3 regions of the Oricola thermophila genome follow, and region 2 is predicted to be linked to each of the others. Evidence: predicted binding sites of a transcription regulator. Region 2 holds the regulator's gene; each other region holds the start of a gene.
The links. The regulator PhoB, encoded in region 2, activates phosphate uptake and scavenging genes when phosphate is short. The targets are predictions, from matches to a motif close to TGTCATNNANCTGTCAT.

Region 1 (5,150 bases), 1.7 Mb from region 2:
TAGCGGATGAATTTCGGGGCCAGAATATCGTTCCAGAAATCGACGAGCGGGGAGGGCTGCTCGTGTGCGGCGGAGGGCGCCGCGAATGTCGGGTTGATGGTCATGTCGAATGTCCTTGGTGTGATTGCGTATCGGTCCGGCTTTTCAGGCCGGGGGTGCCGGCGGTCAGCGGGACCAGTGGGCCGGGGCGTCCCATCTCGCCTGCGCGGACCGCTCGGCGCGGCGCTCGCGAACAAGGCGGATGGGGCCGAATTCACGGCGAATGATTTTGCGCGGGTTGAACATCTGATCTTTGTCCTGTGTCGGTGGCGTCGGGGCTGTCCCTCGGCCGGTGACAGGACGAATAGCGGAGCGGACGGGCGGGTTCTGCTTCAGGGAGTGAAGGATTCAGCTACAGAAATCGGAGAATCCTGCTACAATTTGTGAAGCTCGGGGCGTCCGCGCCGTGGAGAGGGTGAGCAGATGAACTACAACCAGTTCTGTCCCATCGCGAAGGCGTGCGAGGTTCTCGGCGAGAGATGGACGATCCTGATCCTGCGAGAAATCCTCATGGGCGCGCGGCGATTCAACACGCTGCAACGGGGCCTCGGGGACATTTCTCCCGCGCTTCTGACCAGCCGCCTCAAGGGGCTGGAACAGCACGGCTTGGTCATCAGGCGGCGGATCCCCGGGCAAAAGGGGTTCGAGTATTTTCCCTCGGAGGCCTGCGAGGCGCTGCTGCCGGTTCTTGTCGCGCTCGGCGAATGGGGGATCGTATGGGCCCGGCAAACGATGTTTGCCGAGGACTTCGACCCGGAGCTCCTGATGCTCTATCTCGAAAGAAGCATAGACAGGGACAAGATCAAGGGCGCCGAGACGATCATCAAGTTCCGCTTCTCGGACATTGCCGATCAAAGCGACTGGTGGATCATCGTGAACCCCGAGAAGGCGGAGGTCTGCCTTCGTGACCCGGGCAAGGATGTCGACGTCTACTTCAACTGCACGGTGCGCACGATGACCGAGGTCTGGATGGGAGACCGCACCTATCGCGACGCGATCAAGGCCGGCGACCTGTCCATCGAAGGGGATGTCTACCTGACCCGGAACGTTTCCGCCTGGCTGCGTGCCAGTGTATTCGTGGATTCGCCGCGCGAGCCGGCCTAGCGCTGACGATGGCGAATGCGGACCGGCGGTCCGCCCCGTCGAGCCGGGCATCGGCAAGGAGGGGCGGGACGGCGAGCAGGGCGAGCGCGACAACCGTGCCGCCGGCGCGGACGAGGAAACCGCCGCCGAACAGGCGACCGAAGATCCAGTCGCCGAGCGCGATGAGCAAGGCCGTCGATCCAATCAGAGACAGTATCCGCATGAGGCAGCCGCGATCCGGAATCGCGACAACTTTGCCCGGAAAACGCGAAAAATCCGTCAGGCCCGCTTTCGACCGCATGGCCGGGGGCGAAACACGTCATCGAATTCCTGCCGGCGGCCTAAGGCCCGGTGACGTCGTAGGTCCAGACGCGGAAGTTCTTCAGGACGTGCGGGCCGAAGGAGTTGATCAGCGGGACATCGGCGGCGTCGCGGCCGCGGGCGACGACGATGCGGCCGATGCGCGGCATGTTGTTGCGCGGGTCGAAAACGTGCCAGCGGCCGCCGAGATAGACCTCCATCCAGGCGGAGAAATCCATCGGGTCGAGGATCGGCACGCCGATATCGCCGAGATGGCCGTTCACGTAGCGCGCCGGGATGTTCATGCAGCGGCAGAGCGTGATGGCGAGGTGGGCGTAATCGCGGCAGACGCCGACCCGCTCGTTGTAGGCTTCCAGCGCCGTGCGGGTGGCGCGCGCCTTCATGTAGTCGAAGTCGAGATGGTCGTGGACGAAATCGCAGATCGCCTGGACGCGGCCCCAGCCGGGCTCGACATTTCCGAACAGGTCCCAGGCGATCTGGCTCAGCCGGTCGGTTTCGCAATAGCGGCTACCCATGAGATAACCGATGCATTCGTCAGGAAGCTCGGGGACCGGGATCTCGGCTGCATCCGGAAAGGCGGGATCAAGGGTGCCGGGATCGGAGATCGTGGCATCGGCCCAAAGCGAGAAATCGCCCGCCGGCGCGGTGAAGCGTCGGCAGACATTGCCGAACATGTCGAGATAGGTGTGCGTCGGCACGGCGGGCGTGGAGACCAGCCGTTCAGGCGCAACCAGGTCGCCACGGCGCTCGGGCCTGATTTCCATCAGGCACACCATGGGCGTCGGCTGCTCGCACTGGACCGTCAGTTCGTATCCGAAACGGATCTGCATGGACGCATTCTAGCGGAAATCTTCCGCGGTCAGCACATAGACGGTCTGCCGCCTGTTGGAATAGGCCTCCCGCGCGACGCTGCGGATGGATTCGCGCTTGCCGTCGAAGGAATTCAGGAAAAGGGATTCGTCTCCCGGCATATCGGGGGCCTTTTTCACTATGGCATCGATGTCGATGCGAAACGGCACTGTCGACATGCCGTCATGCCCGACAAAACGGATCTGCCGGCGTCCGGGATCATAAAAGCGGCTTTCGTTGAGAAAGGTCAGCGTCATCGTTCCGTCTCCTGGTCGGTCGAGACCGGCGTCCGGGCCGGTTCCGAAGTGTTTGCCGGACCGATGCCCTGGCGGAAAAACTCAATGCCCCGCTCGTCGAGAACGCGGACCAGATCCGGCTCCGGCGGTATCATGCGCGATGCCGCCATCGCGATGGCGATGCTCTTTGCCGCCGCGAGGCTGACGGCCTCGCAATGAACGCGGTCGACAACGGCAAGCGCGGCGTCGGGGTGACGGTCGCGGCAGTATTCGATAACGATTCTCATCCGTTTTTCCCGTTCCGGGCCGTCCCGCCAAAGGGCGGGGGCCGCATCACTTCTTCTTGCCGGTGAAGCCGCCGGCACCGGAAGTCCTCAACGGTGCCATGGTGTCCGAGGAAGCCGCCTGCTTGGCCGGCTTGTCCTGTTTCGGTTTCCGGATTTCCTTGTTGCTGCGTTTCTGACCCTTGGCCATGATCGATCCTTTCAGGATGCGTGGTTGTCATTGAGTGCGGTTTTCCGGTTCGCTGCCGCGTTTCTCGTCCAGTACGAGGGCGGCCTCGAGTTCGGCGTGGTCTATCTTCACCATCTGGCGACTGCGGGCTCCCTCGCGCCTGGCGGGCAGGTGGATGAAAGTGGCGACGCGGTGCCACGCGACCCAGGACCTTCCCTCGACGGCCTGCTCATCCTCGTCAATGTCGTATTCGCCCGCCGGTTGCGGGGAGCCGAGTGCCGCAAGGAAAAAGGAATGGCGGAAACTTGCGGTGGTGCGGCGGGTGCGAGTTGGCATCTTATTGTCCCAAGCGGCGGAAGGGCCGTTCCGCGAAAACAGGCCTGCCGTCCGCCCTGTCGGCGCAGGAGGCGCGTGGCCCTGCCGTTGCCCGGAAGGTTGCGATCACGCGGTGTGTATCCCGGAAACACAGTCGCGCTTCGATTGTGGCCAATTCGCGTCCGGCCCTTCCGAATTGTGCTGCGAAACGCCGCCGGCGGCATGCCGTCACACGGCTGTCACGCGACTCTGGTTTTGGGCTGTCATGCAGATGCGCGACGACAGGCCGGGCGAGGAAAAGAAGTTCCGAACGCTCTTTCTCTCCGACATCCACCTCGGAACGCGGGGATGCCGCGCCGACATGCTGCTGGATTTCCTGCGCGAGCACGACGCCGAGAAGATCTATCTCGTCGGCGACATCTTCGACGGCTGGCGGCTGAAGCGCGGCTGGTACTGGCCGCAGGTGCACAACGACGTGGTGCAGAAGCTGCTGCGCAAGGGCCGCAAGGGGGCCGAGATCGTCTACGTGCCCGGCAACCACGACGAGGTGATGCGGCAGTTTCCCGGCACGCATTTCGGCGGCATCGAGGTGAAGAACCGCGACATCCACGAGACAGCCGACGGCAGGAAGCTGCTGGTCATCCACGGCGACCAGTTCGACATGGTGGTGGTCAACGCCAAGTGGCTCGCCCATGTCGGCGACGTGGCCTACACGATCGCGCTGGCGGTGAACTTCTGGTTCAACCGGCTGCGCCGGCTGTGGGGCGGGCAGTACTGGTCGCTGTCCAGATGGGCGAAGCTGCGCGTCAAGCAGGCGGTCAATTTCATCGGCGCCTATGAAACCATCCTCGTCTCCGAGGCGGCCAAGGCCGGCGTCGACGGCGTGGTCTGCGGCCACATCCATCATGCTGCGCTCACCGAGATGAACGGCATCACCTACGTCAACACCGGCGACTGGGTGGAAAGCTGCACGGCCATCGTCGAGGAGCACGACGGCACGCTGCGGCTGATCGACTGGTCGGCGATCATGCGCGAGCGCAACCGCGGCAGGCTGCCGGCGGTGATGCCGCAGGCGAACGGGCGCAAGGCAAAACGGCAACGACAGAAGACGGCGGCCTGACCGCCCGAACGGAAAGCGGCACAGACATGAGCGATGCCATCACGGTCAGGGAACAGCTTGGCGCTGCGGTTCACCGGAATTCCGCCCTGTCGAAGACCGGCCTGCTGGAGCGGATATTCTCGAAGGCATTCAACGGGCTGGTCTATCCCCAGATATGGGAGGACCCGGAAGTGGACATGGCGGCGCTGGAAATCGAGCCGCACCACAGGCTCGTCTGCATCGCTTCCGGCGGCTGCAACATGATGAGCTACCTGACGGCTGGGCCGGACTCCGTCACCGCGGTCGACCTGTCCCCGGCCCACGTGGCGCTGAACCGCATGAAGCTGGCCGCGGCGCGTCATCTGCCGGACCACGAGAGCTTCTTCGCCATGTTCGGGCGGGCCAACGTGCGCGGCAATGCCGACCTGTTCGACCGGCTGGTGGCGCCGCATTGCGACGCGGCGACGCTTTCCTACTGGAACGGGCGGCGCGGCATCGGCGGGCGGCGCATAGAGATGTTCGAGGACGGCTTCTACCGGCACGGAATGCTCGGCCGCTTCATCGGTTCGGCGCATCTGCTGGCCGGGCTGTTCGGTGTCGACCTGAAGAGCTTTCTTGCCTGCCGGACGCCCGAGGAGCAGGCGACGTGGTTCGAAGCCAATCTCGCGCCGGTGTTCGAAAAGCGGCTGGTCAGGTGGATCGCCGGCAACAAGGCGTCGCTGATCGGGCTCGGCATCCCGCCGCAGCAATATGAC
Region 2 (5,150 bases):
CTCCTGCCCCATAGACACCCAGGTATCGGTAACGACCGCATCGGCGCCAGTAACGGCGGCATCAGGATCGTGCGTAATCGTCACGCTTCCACCGTGCTCACGTGCCCAGTCGACATAGCGCTGTTGCGGCTCGCTTCCTTCCGGCACGGCCACGGACAAGTCATAGCCGAACTTCGGCGCCGCCTCGATGAAGGAATGCAGCACGTTGTTGCCGTCACCCGACCAGGCAATGCGCTTGCCAGCGATCGGCCCGCGATGCTCCTCGAAGGTCATCACGTCGGCCATGATCTGGCAGGGATGCGTGTCGTCAGTGAGCGCATTGATGACCGGCACCGTCGCAGCTTCCGCCAGCTCCAGCATGCGCTCGTGCTCCCTGGTCCGGATCATGATGATGTCGACATAGCGCGACAGAACGCGAGCCGTATCGGCGATGGTCTCGTCGCGACCGAGCTGCATTTCGGTGCCGGTCAGCATGATCGTCTCGCCACCGAGCTGACGCATGCCGACATCGAACGAAACGCGCGTTCGCGTCGATGGCTTTTCGAAGATCATCGCCAGCACCTTGCCTTCCAGCGGCTTGTCCGCGGTACCGGCTTTCTGGGCCGCCTTACGCAGCTTGGCTGCTTCGAGAATGGCCCGCAGGTCGCCTGCCGGCACGTCGGCTATGTCGAGAAAGTGGCGAACACTCATTGCATCAGATCCAGGTCGGTGATTTCAAAGTTCTTCATTGTCGGAAGGCTCCTTGCCGCGCCTCGCGGAAACAGCCGTGGCAGCTGCATCGATGCGTTCGAGGGCAATACTGATATCCTCGTCACTCGCCGTTAGCGGCGGCAGGATGCGCACGACATTTTCCCCTGCCGGCACCGTCAGCATGTGGTTTGCGTATAGCTCGTTGACAACCTCGCCGTTCGGCACGACGCATTTCAGGCCCAGCATCAGGCCTTCACCGCGCACCTCTGCAAAAACGTCGGGATGGCGGTCGACGATCGAGGCCAGACCCTGCTTCAATCGCAACGCCTTGTCCCGCACCGTTTCGAGAAAGCCCTCCTCCAGAACCACATCAAGCACGGCATTGCCAACGGCCATGGCCAGGGGATTTCCGCCATAGGTGGTGCCGTGAACGCCCGGCACCATGCCCCGCGCGGCCTCCTCGGTGGCAAGGCAGGCCCCCATCGGGAAACCGCCGCCTATCGCCTTGGCCACCGCCATGATGTCCGGCGTCACGCCCGCCCATTCGTGGGCAAAGAGCTTGCCGGTCCGGCCCATGCCACACTGCACCTCGTCGAAAATAAGCAGCAGGCCCTTGTCATCGCAAAGGGCGCGCAGATCGCGCAGGAACTGCAGGGGCACCGGGCGGATACCGCCCTCGCCCTGGACCGGTTCGATCAGGATGGCGGCCGTTTCCTCCGTTATCGCCGCCTCAAGCGCATCCATGTCGTTGAAGGGAACCTGGTCGAACCCTTCCACCTTCGGGCCGAAGCCCTCCAGATATTTCGGCTGACCTCCCGCCGCGATTGTGGCCAGCGTCCGGCCGTGAAAGGCACCCTCGAAGGTAACGATGCGGAACCGCTCGGGATGGCCGCCAGCATAATGGTACCTGCGCGCCGTCTTGATCGCGCATTCCAAAGCTTCGGCACCAGAGTTGGTGAAGAATACCTTGTCGGCAAAGGTCGCATCGACAAGCCTTTGCGCAAGGCGACGCTGTTCGGGCACCTCATAGAGATTGGAAGTATGCCACAACTTTCCGGCCTGCTCGCGCAGCGTCTCCACAAGATGCGGGTGGGCGTGGCCAAGTGCCGAAACGGCTATACCGCCGCCAAAGTCGAGATATCGCTCACCACGCGTATCGACCAGCCACGACCCCTCTCCGCGGTCGAATGCGATGTCAGCCCGAGCATAGGTCTCGAAAAGCGGTGATGGTTCGTTCATCGCGGCGTCCTGCCAAGGGATTCAAATGAAAAAAGCCGCCCGTTCGGCGGCTTCCCGTTTTTAGGAGTTGGCCGCTCATCCGTCAATCAAAAGCGCTTCAACGGGTGGTTCGAGACGCCTCCAAGAGGCCGAGGCGCAAGTTGTTGAAAACCGCAAAAACTGATTCGTGTACCGAAGTGGGACTCTTGTCAGCGAGTCAACCGCCATAGTACGTTGCGGACGTGGCGGGACAACCGCGCAGAGTAAACTCCCAAGTATCGCGTTCAGGTGCCGGTTTTTTTCTTTCGAAAACCGAGCCACGGAGAGGGATTCTGCGCCAAAACCTGGATGGAGAGCTGAGTGAGCTGGACAGACGAACGCGTGGAACTGTTGAAAAAGCTTTGGACGGAAGGGCTGAGCGCGAGCCAGATCGCGGCACAGCTCGGCGGCGTCAGCCGGAATGCCGTCATCGGCAAGGTCCACCGGCTGAAGCTTTCGGGACGGGCAAAATCCGTCTCCACCGGTGCCCCCAAGGCCAAGCGCAGCGCCGCAACACGCCCTTCATCGTCGCGCGGCAGCTATAGCCGCGGTGGTGGCGGTGGCGGCGGAAGCACGGTGACAACCGTGACCCGCACGGTCGGCGCCACGGTCATGAAAACGGAGGCCGTTGCCCTCGCAGAGACCGACCAGCGCCCGATCGAGGATGTCGTCGTTCCGATTTCTAAGCAACTCAAGCTGGTCGAACTGAACGAAAACACCTGCAAGTGGCCGCAGGGAGATCCGCTTTCGGAGGACTTTCATTTCTGCGGACACCAGTCCGAGGAGGACTCCCCGTACTGCAAGTATCACGCGCGGCTTGCCTTCCAGCCATCGTCGGAGCGCAAGCGTACTCGCTAGACGAAAGGCAACCGACAATAGACCCGGGCGGCATCAGCCGCCCGTTACGTTTTCATCCAGGCATTTTCTTCAGACCGCCTCGAGCGAGTAGCCCGCACCGCGAACGGTGCGGATCGGGTCGCGCATCTTTCCGAAGTTGATCGATTTGCGCAGCCGCCCGATGTGGACGTCGACAGTGCGATCGTCGACATAGATATCCTCGCCCCACACGCCATCGAGAAGCTGCGCGCGCGAGAAGACACGGCCCGGCGCCTGCAGGAAGAATTCGAGGAGCCGAAACTCTGTCGGTCCGAGCTTGATTTCGCGGCCGCTGCGATAGACGCGGTGGGTTTCGCGATCGAGTTCGAGTTCGCCGACCTTGAGCACGCTGGCAACGATCTCGGGCCGGGCACGCCGGAGCATCGCCTTTACGCGGGCCATCAGTTCAGGCGTGGAGAACGGCTTGACCACATAGTCGTCCGCGCCGGTGGAAAGGCCGCGGATGCGTTCGCTCTCCTCGCCCCGCGCAGTCAGCATGATGATCGGCAGACGCTGCGTCTCGGGCCGGGCCCGCAGGCGACGGCACAGCTCGATGCCGGAAAGGCCGGGCAGCATCCAGTCGAGGATCAGCAGATCCGGAACCGATTCACGCAGCGCGATCTCGGCCTCGTCGCCGCGCAACTCGGCATCAACCCGGTATCCCTCGGACTCAAGATTGTATTTCAAGAGGACACTGAGCGCTTCCTCATCCTCGACAATCATCACCCTTGGCTGATTGCCCATGAGCATGCTCCCTTACATCAAGCATTCGGTTCATCGACCACGATGCGATGGGTCTTGTCTTCCTTCGGGCGAAAGGTCGAAAGCCGCTCGCCCGTGACTATGTAGTAGACGGACTCGGCGATGTTCGTGGCATGATCGCCAATGCGTTCGACATTCTTCGCGCAGAACAGAAGGTGGGTACAGGTCGTGATGTTGCGCGGATCCTCCATCATGTAGGTGAGGAGTTCGCGAAACAGCGAGGTATACATGGCGTCGATCTCGTCATCACGGTCGCGCACCATGTTGATGCGCGTGACCGAGCGCGATCCGAAGGCGTCGAGCACTTCCTTCAGCTGTGCGAGCGCCAGATCCCCCAGGTGTTCGATCCCGCGAACGAGATTGACCGAATTGCTGCGTTCGGAAATCGCGACAACCCGCTTTGCGATGTTCTTGGCGAGATCTCCGATGCGCTCGAGATCCGTCGCGATGCGGATCGTGGAAAACACCTCGCGCAGGTCGGCAGCCATGGGCTGACGCTGCGCGATAATCAGCACCACCTTTTCGTCGAGCAGCGCCTCTGCCTCGTCGAGGATCAGATCGTCGGCAATCACCTTCTGCGCCAACTGGATATCCGACTTCACCAGGGCACTTATGGAATTCTCCACCATCCGTTCGGCAAGACCGCCCATCTCGGCAATCTTGTGGGCGAGAAACTTCATGTCGTCGTCGAACGATTTCACCGTGTGGTTGGTTGGAACCATCGGATTTTCCTTCCTCAAAAGGCTGCTCTTCTCTGCGGGTACGCGCCCAGACGGGCCTAGCCGAAGCGGCCGGTTATGTAGTCCTGGGTACGCTTCTCCGACGGGTTGGTGAAAATCGTCTTGGTGTCGTCCACCTCGACAAGCAAGCCCAGATGGAACATGGCGGTACGCTGCGAAACGCGCGCGGCCTGCTGCATCGAGTGTGTGACGATGACTATCGTGTAGTTCTCGCGCAACTCGTCGATAAGCTCCTCGACCTTCGCGGTGGCGATCGGATCGAGCGCCGAGCACGGTTCGTCCATCAGGATCACTTCCGGCGACACAGCAATTGCGCGTGCTATGCAAAGGCGCTGCTGCTGACCACCGGACAGGCCGGTGCCCGGCTCGGCGAGACGGTCCTTCACCTCTTCCCAAAGCCCGGCGCCGCGCAGGCTGTATTCGACGACATTGTCGAGATCCGCCTTGGTCTTCGCCAAGCCGTGGATGCGCGGACCATAGGCCACGTTCTCATAGATCGACTTCGGGAACGGGTTCGGCTTCTGAAAAACCATGCCGACGCGAGCACGCAGTTCCACAACATCGATCGACGGATCGTATATGTTCTCGGAGTCGAGGGTGATGTTGCCGCTGACACGGCAACCGTCGATTGTGTCGTTCATGCGGTTGAGGCACCGCAGGAAAGTCGACTTGCCGCAACCCGACGGCCCGATGAGCGCAGTCACCTGGTGCTCGTAGATATCGAGACTGATATCGAACAACGCCTGTTTCTGGCCGTAAGACACGCAGACGTCTTCGCCCTTCATCTTCGTTCTGGGCTGGCCAGCGACCGCCCCGCCCTGGCCG
Region 3 (5,150 bases), 1.8 Mb from region 2:
CGTTATGACGACGTCGTTTGGATTGGGCATCTAGGCAGTGCTTTTCCGTATTGGGGCCGGGCGTTCAGCCCTGCTTCGCCGCGACGAGACCGTCGATCTTGGCGCAGAGGTTCTTCAGCACGAAGTATTCCTCGGTTGCCACCTTGCCGTCGTTGACGTCCTGCGTCCACTGCTCGAGCGGGATCTTGATGCCGAATTCCTTGTCGATCGCGAAAACGATGTCGAGAAAATCGAGGCTGTCGATGCCGAGATCGTCGATCGTGTGGCTTTCCGGGGTGATCGACTCGCGCTCGATTTCGCTCGTTTCCGCGATGATGTCGGCGACTTTTTCGAATGTGGTTGCCACGCTTCAGTCCTTCGTATGCTCGTGCATCACCAGGCGGACCGATGATGCATCAAATCAAACATTCAGTGTCTTGCGCGCTCTCTAGCGTGTTTGTACGCCAAGGGAAAGGCCGTTGTCTTTCCCGTCTGCGCAACCGTTGCGTGTGAAAAGCGGGGATGCACGGCAGGGAATGCCGCGAGACACTCGGCAAGGACGCAGGACAGGAGCCACGCATGGAAGAATGGGGAGAACTGGCATCCGGCGAAACGGTCGAGCGGGTGACGATATCGGGGGGCGGGCTGACCGCGAAAATCATAACGCGCGGCGCCGCGATACAGGACCTGAGGCTGGAGGGGCATGACGCGCCGCTGGTTCTCGGGTTCGAGAGACTGAGGGATTACGAGTTCCATTCGCCCTATTTCGGCGCGACCGTGGGACGTTTCGCCAATCGCATCGCGGGCGGGCATTTCGTCCTGAACGGGGTCGGCTACCACGTCGACAAGAACGATCACGGGCATTGCCTTCATGGCGGCCGGAAAGGCTTTTCGGAGCGGCTGTGGACCATCGAGGATGCCGGGGAGAGCCACGTCGTCATGCGGATCGAAAGCGCGGACGGCGACATGGGGTTCCCCGGCCACCTCATCGCGCGCTGCCGGTACGAGGTGGCGGACCGGGGGGAGCTGCGTGTCATCCTTACCGCGGAAGCCGATGCCCCGACCGTTTGTTCCATGGCGCATCACAGCTATTTCAACCTGGAGAACGGCGGAGCCGGTCCGGTCACCGGGCACGAGCTCATGATTGCGGCGGACAGCTATTTGCCGGTGGACAACACGTTGATCCCGGTCGGTCCGCCGCAGCCCGTTGCCGGGACAAAATTCGATTTCAGGGAGATGAAACCGATCACCGCATCCGATCCGGCGGCGGCCTACGACCACAATTTCTGCCTCGGCGGCAACGGGCGGGTACGCGAGGTCGCGCAGCTGTGGTCGCCGCGCACTTCGGTGTTGATGAAGGTGCTTACCACCGAGCCCGGCCTGCAATTGTTCACTGCGCCGGGCATGGCCATGACGGTGCCCGGACTGGGCGGACGACGCTACGGTCATCACGCCGGACTGTGCCTTGAAGCGCAGGCCTGGCCGGACGCTCCCAACCGTCCCGACTATCCGAGTGCGACCCTCAATCCGGGCGAGGTACAGGCGCAGCGCACGATCTACATCTTTTCGAAGGCCTGACCGGACAGGATGTCGCCCGGAAAACGCAGATCGGAGAATCCTTCCATCGGGACCAGCGCGCCGTGGTGGCGGATAACGCGACCGGCAACGGAATGGGCGAAAAGGGCGGCCTCCTGCGGCGTGCGCCCGGAAAGACGGGCAGCCAGGTAGGCACCGTTGAAGCTGTCGCCGGCGCCGGTGGTGTCCAGCGGTTCAACCGGCTGGGGCGGTGCGACCGGATGGGCCGCCATGCCGACGGCCACGAGGGCATCCTTGCCGCCGGACTTCACCACGATTTCTCCCGGGCCATGCTGGCGGATCCGTTCCACGGTATCGGCGGGGCTCTCGTCGTCGAACAGCGCCTGCTCGTCGTCGAACGTGGGCAGGACGATCGTCGCAGCGCGGTAGCCGGCGTTCACAGCCGCCCGGGCGGCGTCGCGATTGGGCCAGAGGCGGGGCCGGTAATTCGGGTCGAATGCGATTGCCGTGTCCGCTTCGCGGGCCTTTTCCACGATCGCCAGCATGGCGGATCGCGCATCTTCGTCGAGAATGGCGAGGGTAATGCCGGAGAAGTATACGAGGCCGGCATCGGACAGGCTGGCCGCCAGCGCATCCCGGTCGTCGGCGAGGCGGCGCGCGGCGGCATCGCTGCGCCAATAGGTGAAGGAACGTTCGCCCTTGTCGTCGAGCGAAACCGCATACAGGCCCGGCGCCTTGCCGGGGATGACGGGGCTGTGCGAGATGCCGATTCCGTTGCCGCTCAGAAACGCGATCTGTTCCTGCGAGAACGGGTCGTCTCCGAACGCGGTCACATAGTCGGTCGCAATGTCTTCCGGCAACAGGGCGCGCAGATACCAAAGGGTATTGAGGGTGTCGCCCGCAAATCCCTGTTTCCAGGTCGCGCCATCGCGTCCGGAAAGTTCGATCATGCATTCACCGATGGATGCGATTCGCGTCATGTCTGCTCCGAGGCTGCGGGTAGGTGGCCGACCCTGTCCGGGACAACCGACGTTTTGGAGGCGGGCATTTATCGGTTTTCCGCGTCGGGATTTCAACTGTCGTATGACTGTCATCTGTCGCGGTACAATAGGCTGTTCGGGAGAAGGGTACGGTCGGTCGGGCATGCAGGTGAGGGCGGTCATATTCGGTTGGGCTGGAACGCTGGTGGATTTCGGTGCGCTTGCGCCGGTTCTCTCGATGCAACAGGTCTTTGCCGAGGAGGGCGTTCCCGTGACTGCCAGGGACGTGCGCGCCCACATGGGGCTGGCCAGGCCCGATCACATACGCAGTCTCGCAACGAGGGAGAGCGTTGCGCGCGCCTGGGAAGACGCTCACGCCGGAACGATTTTCGGCGAGAGCGATGCGGAACGCATCCATGCGACCTACCGAGAGGTCAATCGCCGCATGGCCAGCGAGCGCGGGAAGCTGATCGACGGAGTTCTCATGACGTTCGGCTTTTTGCGTGCGCGGGGTGTGCTGATCGGTTCCACGACCGGCTATTCGCGCGACATCATGGAGCACGCTATTGCCGCCGCACGCGCCCAGGGCCTTGAAACCGATGTACTGGTCTGCGCCGACGACGTTCCCGAAGCGCGACCGTCGCCCTTGGCCATGTATCATGCCATGGTAACGCTCGGCGTCTATCCTGCATCAACGGTTGTCAAGGTCGACGATACCGTGCCCGGATTGATGGAAGGGAAGGCTGCCGGCTGCTGGACCGTCGGCATCAGCGAGACGGGGAACGAACTCGGACTCGATGAAAATGCGTTCAGGGTGCTGCCGGCGGGGGAAAGGCTGGAACTGGTGAATGCGGCAGCCAAGCGGCTGACGGATGCCGGAGCGGACTACGTGATCGGATCCGTCGCGGAGCTCCCGGCAATCATCGAGGATATCGAAGACCGACTTGTCGAAGGCGACCGGCCGGCAGTCACGGAGTACGCAGCGTACGCCGCCTGAGCAACGGATTTCCGGCAACTTCCGGTATGGCGGCATGGTCGTGCCGATAGAATCCGCTTTCCTTTTTCGCATGGTTGTCACAAGCAGGGCGTAGCAGGGGCAAACCTGTCGAGAACCGTGATTCGTCATCATGCGCTACGCCATCTATTTCACGCCGCCGCGCGATCATGAACTTGCCCGGGCCGCCTCGACCTGGCTTGGCCGCGACGCCTTTTCCGGTCTCAGCCTGCCACATGTCGAAGGGACGGGGCTGGCGCTCGGCGAGATTGCCTATTTCACCGCCGTGCCTCGGCGCTACGGCTTTCACGCCACGCTGAAGGCGCCGTTCAGGCTCGCGGATGGCGTGAGCGAGGACGAGCTTCTCTCGATGGCCGAACGCTTCAGCCGGGAAAGCGACCCGGTAATCGTGCCACGTGCGACGATATCCAGGCTGGGGGGATTCTTCGCGGTGGTTCCGGAGCAACCCAACACCGCGCTGAACGATTTTGCCGCCCGTGTTGTCGCGTTCTTCGACAAGATGCGCGCGCCGCTTACTGAAGCGGAGTTTCAACGGCGCAATCCGGAGATGCTAACGCGGTCTCAGCTTCGAAACCTGCAGAACTGGGGGTATCCCTACGTATTCGATGATTTCCGCTTTCACATGACCCTGACCGGCCATGTGGACCCGGCGGACCGGCCGCGAATCCGGTCGGCGCTTGAACGCCACTTCAATGCTGTGCTGGAAGGGCCGCTGGCGGTCGACCACCTGGCGGTGTTCGTGGAGCGTGAGCCGGGCGCACCGTTCGAGGTGCACTCGCTTTTCCCGATCGCATCCGGCAAGCGGCGGCGATCGGCCTGACCGCTACTGTCGACCGTATTTCCTGAGTATGCGCTCATAGTGAATGGCGCTGGGAGCGCCATCTTCGAGCGCATGTACGAATGCGTGGGTGTAGAAGAAGCAGGCCCTGTCGACGTCACCCTCCGCGGCAAACCGGTCTGCAGCCTCCCCGTAAAGACGGGCCAGTTCGGCGCGATCATTCGCGGCATGTGCCGCGCTCACCGCCTGTTCCGCTGCATTCGGCGAATGTTTCGCGTTCATCGGTGTGCGAGCCGGGTGGCGACCCATTGGTGAAACAGGTGCGTCGGGCCGTCCATCGCAGGCGAGAATCGACCGCCGTCGAAATGCACCGCATGCCTGCCTCGTTGCATGCCCTCGACAACGAAGATGTCCTCCTCGAATACCGTCTTCCAGAGCTTCGTGTTCCGCTCGCGCAGGGCCGCGTAATCCGGCGTCATCGCGCTCTGCGCATGGTAGTATATCCCGACATGCTCGACGGTGGTGTCCGGGCCGTCCGGCTGCAGCACGATCGCGAATGAGTGGTCACGATGAACGCCGAGCAGGACGTTCGGATAGAGCGCGATGTATTCCGCTGCCGTTTCCCATCTGTCGTCCAGACCCGGAGCGTCCGGAAAGGTTTCGCCGCAATCTCCCTGAAGCCTGCGATAGACCCTCGTTCCCTGCCCGGAAAAGAAGCCCGGCTCCTCGATATGGTAGTGGTCCTCGAGGCGCGAATAGCTGTTCAGGCCCGGATGAACCCAGGGAAGGTGATAGCTCTCGCAATAGTTCTCGACCGCGAGCTTCCAGTTCGTTGCCGCTTCCAGCGTGAAGCACGAGTCGG

Region 1: HTY61_RS02275 (UDP-2,3-diacylglucosamine diphosphatase) is a predicted target of PhoB. The motif match lies at 3,523-3,539, and genes of this name have one in related genera.
Region 3: phnX (phosphonoacetaldehyde hydrolase) is a predicted target of PhoB. The motif match lies at 2,593-2,609, and genes of this name have one in related genera.

The regions. Positions count from the first base shown of each region.
Region 1 is NZ_CP054836.1:494,230-499,379, forward strand. It holds gene HTY61_RS02240 (class I SAM-dependent methyltransferase) at 1-104, opposite strand, end outside; gene HTY61_RS02245 (winged helix-turn-helix transcriptional regulator) at 463-1,143, shown strand; gene HTY61_RS02250 (transglutaminase-like domain-containing protein) at 1,464-2,273, opposite strand; gene HTY61_RS02255 (DUF1488 family protein) at 2,283-2,549, opposite strand; gene HTY61_RS02260 (hypothetical protein) at 2,546-2,815, opposite strand; gene HTY61_RS02265 (hypothetical protein) at 2,862-3,002, opposite strand; gene HTY61_RS02270 (hypothetical protein) at 3,030-3,317, opposite strand; gene HTY61_RS02275 (UDP-2,3-diacylglucosamine diphosphatase) at 3,568-4,416, shown strand; gene HTY61_RS02280 (BtaA family protein) at 4,443-5,150, shown strand, end outside.
Region 2 is NZ_CP054836.1:2,769,836-2,774,985, forward strand. It holds gene argF (ornithine carbamoyltransferase) at 1-690, opposite strand, end outside; gene HTY61_RS13315 (aspartate aminotransferase family protein) at 715-1,929, opposite strand; gene HTY61_RS13320 (GcrA family cell cycle regulator) at 2,269-2,805, shown strand; gene phoB (phosphate regulon transcriptional regulator PhoB) at 2,875-3,567, opposite strand; gene phoU (phosphate signaling complex protein PhoU) at 3,585-4,307, opposite strand; gene pstB (phosphate ABC transporter ATP-binding protein PstB) at 4,364-5,110, opposite strand.
Region 3 is NZ_CP054836.1:557,687-562,836, forward strand. It holds gene HTY61_RS02545 (beta-ketoacyl-ACP synthase) at 1-30, opposite strand, end outside; gene HTY61_RS02550 (acyl carrier protein) at 65-346, opposite strand; gene HTY61_RS02555 (aldose epimerase family protein) at 559-1,557, shown strand; gene HTY61_RS02560 (sugar kinase) at 1,536-2,495, opposite strand; gene phnX (phosphonoacetaldehyde hydrolase) at 2,659-3,492, shown strand; gene HTY61_RS02570 (DUF1045 domain-containing protein) at 3,623-4,330, shown strand; gene HTY61_RS02575 (hypothetical protein) at 4,334-4,531, opposite strand; gene HTY61_RS02580 (aromatic ring-hydroxylating oxygenase subunit alpha) at 4,567-5,150, opposite strand, start outside.